One region of the Paenibacillus sp. Cedars genome, then DNA from elsewhere that is predicted to be linked to it. Evidence: predicted binding sites of a transcription regulator. Region 1 holds the regulator's gene; each other region holds the start of a gene.

What was found. Region 1 encodes LexA, which represses DNA repair genes until DNA is damaged. Its sites were predicted from a motif close to CGAACATATGTTCG; they were not measured.
Region 2: B9D94_RS19540 (YhjD family protein) is a predicted target of LexA. The motif match lies at 1,194-1,207, and genes of this name have one in related genera.
Region 3: recA (recombinase RecA) is a predicted target of LexA. The motif match lies at 1,382-1,395, and genes of this name have one in related genera.

What each region holds. Positions count from the first base shown of each region.
Region 1 covers NZ_CP020866.1:3,395,992-3,398,269, forward strand. Annotated here, with positions in the region: gene B9D94_RS17155 (DUF896 domain-containing protein) at 1-143, opposite strand, end outside; gene B9D94_RS17160 (LysM peptidoglycan-binding domain-containing protein) at 343-714, opposite strand; gene lexA (transcriptional repressor LexA) at 890-1,516, shown strand; gene B9D94_RS17170 (hypothetical protein) at 1,590-2,278, opposite strand, start outside.
Region 2 covers NZ_CP020866.1:3,883,509-3,885,786, reverse strand. Annotated here, with positions in the region: gene B9D94_RS19550 (DUF6941 family protein) at 1-45, opposite strand, end outside; gene B9D94_RS19545 (hypothetical protein) at 273-674, opposite strand; gene B9D94_RS19540 (YhjD family protein) at 756-1,166, opposite strand; gene B9D94_RS19535 (hypothetical protein) at 1,754-2,008, shown strand; tRNA gene B9D94_RS19530 (tRNA-Val) at 2,159-2,231, opposite strand.
Region 3 covers NZ_CP020866.1:1,821,822-1,824,099, reverse strand. Annotated here, with positions in the region: gene B9D94_RS10170 (regulatory protein RecX) at 1-109, opposite strand, end outside; gene recA (recombinase RecA) at 250-1,311, opposite strand; gene B9D94_RS10160 (competence/damage-inducible protein A) at 1,603-2,278, opposite strand, start outside.

The DNA of each region.
Region 1 (2,278 bases):
TGTTGTCTAAAGTTACTACGAATATTGTTAAGGTATATTTCCCGAAGCTCAGCCCGTTCCTTCTGCTCTTCTTCGGTCAACCCTTCACTCTTCTGTTTTCTTGCTAATACATTAATGCGTTCCACCAAAGTATCAATATCCATGCCTTCTCCTCCAATTCCAATATCATTTATAACTTAAACATGTGAAAAAGAGCTTGTCAAGGAAACCGCACCCTTGCAAACTCTCATTAAGAATAAATATGAATGTATGATCAGTATGAATGGGTTCTCCCCATCATTAACAATAGAGTATTAGTAATTAGAAATACACAATATGCGTTAGAATGGATTGCTCATTACATTACCACACCGGTAATGATAACACCTCTCCTGCCTGTATGTCAGGACCTTTCAAACCGTTCGTTCTTCTAATACTATCAATATATACGCGCGTATCCATATCAGCTGGTTTATGAAGGGAAGCGATACGCCATAAACTATCGCCGGATTGAACAATGACCAACTTCTCACCTGTCGGCTTCTCCATTCCCCCGGCAAAAACGGAATAGGCCCCCGTCCAAAAGGATGCAACAATCAGCAGAATAAATAGAAGTTTAATTAAGGGGATGGAAGTCATTCTGGTTTTCAATTGATAGACCCAAGTCACCGAAGACTTCTCCGTTCGCACAGGAACGTTCTCATAAATACTACGGTATGTACTGTATTTCAACATGGAATCATCATCTCCCAAACAAGTGTTCTCTTATGAATTCATAATAACACGAACACTTGTTTGATACAATACCCAAAAGAACATTTGTTCTATCTTTTTTTAGAACTTATGTTTGTACGAACGGAAGTTCTATGTTATAATTTTCCCAAACGTTACTAAATGGGGTTGATACGGCATGTCGAAAATATCCAGCCGCCAGCTGGCGATCTTAGAGTTTATCCGCAACGAAGTTCGTAGCAAGGGTTACCCGCCTTCTGTCCGGGAAATCGGCGAGGCTGTAGGACTAGCTTCCAGTTCAACGGTCCATGGGCATCTAGACCGATTGGAGAAGAAAGGCCTGATCCGCCGTGACCCTACGAAGCCAAGAGCGATCGAACTGCTTGGCCAAGAAGAATCCGATAGCGCTAATCTGTTTACCCACACCATTGCCAGAGTGCCTGTTGTCGGTAAAGTCACTGCAGGCGTACCTATTACCGCCATGGAGAACATCGAGGATTACTTCCCTCTCCCTCAGCATTATGTAGGCGACGATAAGGTATTCATGTTATCTGTTGTTGGTGACAGCATGATTGAAGCTGGCATACATAGCGGTGACTATGTCATTGTTCGCCAGCAGCAAACTGCAGACAATGGGGACATTGTAGTAGCGATGACAGAGGAAGACGAAGCAACCGTAAAGACCTTCTACAAAGAGAAGGACCACGTTCGCTTGCAGCCGGAGAATCCTACTTACGAGCCCCTGCGCCTGAATCATGTAACCATTCTCGGCAAAGTCATCGGTCTCTTTAGGGATGTACACTAACTTCATATATCAATGAACAAGAGGTTACCTTCCTTAGTTGGATGGTAACCTCTTGTGCTACGTTATTTAATCCTTAAGATTTCCGGTCCTTGCGCAAGACCATCACCATGGCATTTTGCCTAAGATCTAATTGATACATTCTCTCAGCCATATTATCTTCAGGCGAACCTTCCCCGCCTGGACCCTCCGTGGACTTCAGAACAAGCTTATTATCTTTCACCGTAGGTGTAGTGCCCGGTCTGTAATAGGACGTGCTGGCTCTAGAAAACTCCTCCTCAAATTGCAGCTGCACCGCCTTACCACTCCCATGCTCCACCGCAAATGCATAGATTTGTATTCCGTGACAGTCCTTATATTGCGGGGCGAGTATGAACACATCCGCTTCCTGAAAAGGCAATCGAATCATCTGAAGAGCAGCGGAAGTTGGTTGTATGAAGGTGAGATCCTCAAGGACAACCACATCCTCCGAAGTCCCCTCTGCCGCGTACTTCACTTTGTAATCCCCTTTAAACGACAGATCCGTTTCGAGTCCGAAACAGCTGGGAGCTCCTAATTCCGTTATCTCTTCCTTATCGATGGCAACTACCTGTAACGTTCCTTCATCCGTTGTACCTTCTGCGCGAATCGTCTCCGTCACAGATGGGGATGGTCCCCCCCCTGCCGTATGCTGTTGTACCGTACGTTCCCCCCAAGGAAACTGAATCAATAGCAGTAGAGTGACAAACAATAGCACGCCAGTCATACCAACACGTAAATATGGAC
Region 2 (2,278 bases), 490 kb from region 1:
GTTAAAGTCCACATCCTCACATACTAAAAAAGTCCTGATTTTCATTGTAACTCCCTCAATGAGATTTTAGTTCATTAGAAGTAATGTATCTAAATTCTGGTGTTGCGTCAACTAAATTATACCATGAATTGATCATGAACCAAATAGAGTCTCTATTTTTGTTGTAGTAAAATATATATACCCTATATTACTGTATCGACACAAACAGGTAGGTCTAATACCTGGAACATCGGTATGCGCCCCTTCGGCATAGGCCAGAGGGGGTCCATTTTTTATTTGGAAATTTTCAATTTCAAGGCTTTAAATAAAACATCAATCAGTTCGTTTCGCCCTACTTTGAAAAACTGATCTTCATATACAACGAGCCAGCCGCTTCCCCAACTGCGAACCTCTATGTTCGTTTCAAATGAAAGAAGGTCCAATAGCTGCCCGACATTAAGCAATGGGAAGCATGTATCCCAATCATCTGTTTTTCCACCCTCGTACACTAGATAATAGCTACTGCTCTCTGATCTGACCTCAGTAATTGTATGGACTTCATCAGTCGAAAAATCGTAAAAGCTTTCTCCCGGTTCAGGATCTCCCCATAGTATGGAATCATGAAAATTCTCTAATTCCTTTTCGGTGAGTGTTTTGATATCCTCAACTGTTAACTGGTGTTTAATGAAATTCAAATAAGTAGCCCCCTTTTAAAAGCTTGTTTCCCTTACTTCTTCTACAAGGGTTAAAAGTATCCTGTTGATTACTTCAGAAATTTAATATTGCTCCCTTAAATGTCCCGGTGTTGTTGGGTCTCCATATACCGAAACATCAAGCCCTAAATATTTGCGCATTAAGATAGACGCTTCAGCTGAGATGTATTCCCAGCGAAGCTCCAATGATGACTCGTAGCCTCTGCATTTAAACTTCGCCATAATACCAAGCGGTGTTCGCTTCTCTTCGTATAACTTCATGCCTTTTAACCAAAAGTGTTTTTTTACATCTCTCATATCCGCCCATGCATTCTCCGTCGCCAGCTTGATGATGTCCACATAAGGCCCCGGCGTCTTCAACTGCTTCTCTATGTATCTGCAGTCCCGCTCGAATGCTGCAATGACAAGAGTTATGATTATATAACGTTTGACATAGTGACGATCCTTGCTTGTAATGGCCTCTGCTATTTTCATTTCACCCTCACCCGTCCTCTAAAAATGCGAACATATATTCTATGATAGCTTTTCGTGAAAATGAAAACAAGTCTTGATAAGAACGCTTGTTCGTAGTAATATTATTCCAAAACCAGTGTGGATTGTACATAGGAAAAAGTAATGGGAGAGTTATTAATGTTAAATTTTAACAATTGAGAGATGGGAGATAAAGAGGTATAATTTACCTATATTCCGAACAATTTGTTCGGACACATCCGGAGGGAGGCGGAAAACTAATCCGCAGCTTGCTCTGTAAACTCGTAGATATCAGTGATTTCACAGTTGAAAATTAACATTGCCACGTATATATCCTCAGGCAACATTGTTCTTTCATTACTGCAAAAATAGGAAATCATACGAGGAGAACGGCCTGATATAGAAGCATAGTGTTCATGAGTCCAACCACGTTGGAATATCAGATCGCCAAGCAAGCACCTCCCACGGGAGATGTTATTCAAACTTCATACATACTCCTTTCTCAAAAAAACGAGGTGATCCAAAGGTAAATTATAACATGGTAAAACTCAGGTGCAAACCAGATAAACAGTTGAGGGGGTTGTCAATCAATGTTGGAGGAATGGCTGTCGATTGCTGAAGAGAGAAAATTGAATGAAGCAGTGGAATCGTGTGAGAGTCATACGGATGATTTATATCAAGAACTAGTCGAACATCTTGAGGAAATAAAAGAAATAAAGCCTGAATTATCAGAGGTGGCTAATAGTATAGAAAACTTATTCATTTTAAAAACCCGTAGAGACGTTAACTACATTTTTCCAACAGCTATTCAGGCGGGGATTCAGATTGGCAAATGCATAAAGTAAGAAAATCAGTCCAGGTATTAATTTCTGGGCTGTTTTTTTTGAGAAGACACAATTGATTGGACCCCAGCGGGACCCCAATTACTAAAAAAGCCTCTTTCGAAAAGAAAAGGGAAAACCCCTGACGCCAACGGCATCAAGGGTTTTCAGTTATGATCTGTAGTGGGCTCGAACCACTGACCCCTACCCTGTCAAGATAGTGCTCTCCCAGCTGAGCTAACAGATCATGAAATATTTAAAAAGGTAATTCATATATTACCAGCAGACATTATG
Region 3 (2,278 bases), 1.6 Mb from region 1:
GCTTTCTCAGCATCTCGACCGAAGTTACGATCAGATCCTCATTATCGGGAAAATGTCCAATACCTGAAGTTTCCTCCTCTTCAGACACTCCCATATTCTCTTCTTTCATAAACGCTCCTTTCACTTCAGCATCAATATCCTGGCAAAAATATCCGAGCGATTCCTCGATTAAGTTAAATGCAAAGAAGACCGTCAGGCGTTACAAACACCGGACAGTCCTCAACACTGTAAAAGCTCAAACCGTAATTACTACTCTACCTTAAACAATTCCTGCTCTTCTATTTCATCTTGTTCCTTATCCTCTGCGGAAGGCTCAGGAACAGCCGTGGTCAGGTTGCTTGCTTCACGGATTTTATTCTCGATTACACTCGCGATTTCCGGATGCTCCTTCAAGAATTGCTTCGCATTCTCACGTCCTTGACCCAGACGGTCGCCAGAATAAGAATACCACGCACCACTCTTGTCTACGATATCCAGTTCCGTTCCGATATCAATCAGGCTTCCCTCTCTAGAGATGCCCTCACCGTACATAATATCTAGCTCAGCCTGTTTGAAAGGCGGCGCTACCTTGTTCTTAACAACCTTAATCCGTGTGCGGTTACCCACCACATCGTTACCCATCTTGATGCTCTCAATCCGGCGCACGTCCAAACGAACCGTGGAATAGAACTTCAGAGCACGTCCGCCCGGAGTAGTCTCAGGGTTACCGAACATAACACCAACCTTCTCACGAAGCTGGTTGATAAAGATGGTAATCGTTTTCGACTTATTGATGGCACCCGACAATTTACGAAGAGCCTGAGACATCAGACGAGCTTGCAGACCCACGTGGGAATCACCCATATCGCCTTCAATTTCAGCTTTCGGCACAAGCGCAGCAACCGAGTCAATAACAATAATATCTACAGCACCACTGCGTACCAATGCTTCCGCAATTTCAAGCCCCTGTTCACCCGTATCCGGTTGGGAGAGCAGCAATTCATCAATATTAACACCCAGTTTGCTTGCATACGATGGATCCAGGGCATGCTCGGCATCGATAAATGCAGCTTGTCCGCCAGCCTTCTGAACTTCAGCAATAGCATGGAGGGCTACTGTTGTTTTACCGGAGGATTCCGGTCCATATACTTCAATAATCCGGCCTTTAGGCAAACCGCCGGTTCCTAAAGCTATATCCAACGCCAACGATCCACTTGGCACAATCTCTACCTGCATATGGGTGGACTCACCCAGTTTCATGATGGAACCTTTACCGAACTGTTTCTCTATCTGACGAAGCGCCATCTCCAGCGCAGCACGACGATCTGACAATTGTTCCACAACCCTTCACTGTTGATAGTCATATCATACCTTGTTTTGACACGTTTGCCAAGCTTTTTTTCGAACATACATTCGTTTTTTTTATTCGGCGCTCCTTCCCTCCCATGCTCTGAACCCTATGTAAAAAAGAAGAAGAACCGCAGCAATATCATTCGATATGCCACGGTTCTTCCGTACTTCACATTATACTCGGAACCATTCTTCAATTCAAGAACAGCTACCAAGACAGGTGTAAATAATTTACTTTTTATCAAAAGCGGCTTCCTTCGGCTTAGGGGGAAGCTAGGCCTGCTTGGAGGCAACGAGACGCTGCCAAAGCCGATACAGCAGCGCCTTGGTTGCACGGAGCCGGATCGTCTCACGGTTGCCCTGCAGGTGCAGCTCATGCACTTCCGTTTCTTTTCCCCGTTCGGACAATCCAATGTACACAAGGCCAACGGGCTTGCGTTCGGCGTAACCTGGACCTGCTACACCTGTTACCGACAAACCAAAATCACTGTCGGTCACCATCCGGACATGATCCGCAAGCGCCTCGGCAACCTCCGCACTGACAGCGCCCGGCGCATCATCACCTTCAAGCAGCGCATGCGGGATATGTACAAGCTTCTCTTTGATCTGATTGGTATAACAGATGATTCCGCCCAGAAACATCGAAGCACTGCCGGGAATGGATGTCAGCGCCTCTGCCACGAGCCCTCCGGTACAACTCTCGGCCGCGCTCAGCGTCCAGCTTCGATCTGCCATAAGGTCTACAATGACCTTCTCAATCGGCACGTCCTCGTTGGCATACATAAACTCAGGACCTCTCTCCTGAATTCTGGTCTCCAGCTCATTCAGCCGGACCATAGCCTCAGACTCACTCGCTGCCTTCGTGGAGATCCGGACCGTAACCTCCCCTTCCTTGGCATACAAGGCGATGGTCGGATCCGTCTGTGCGGTTATCAGGTCCTCCAGCCGC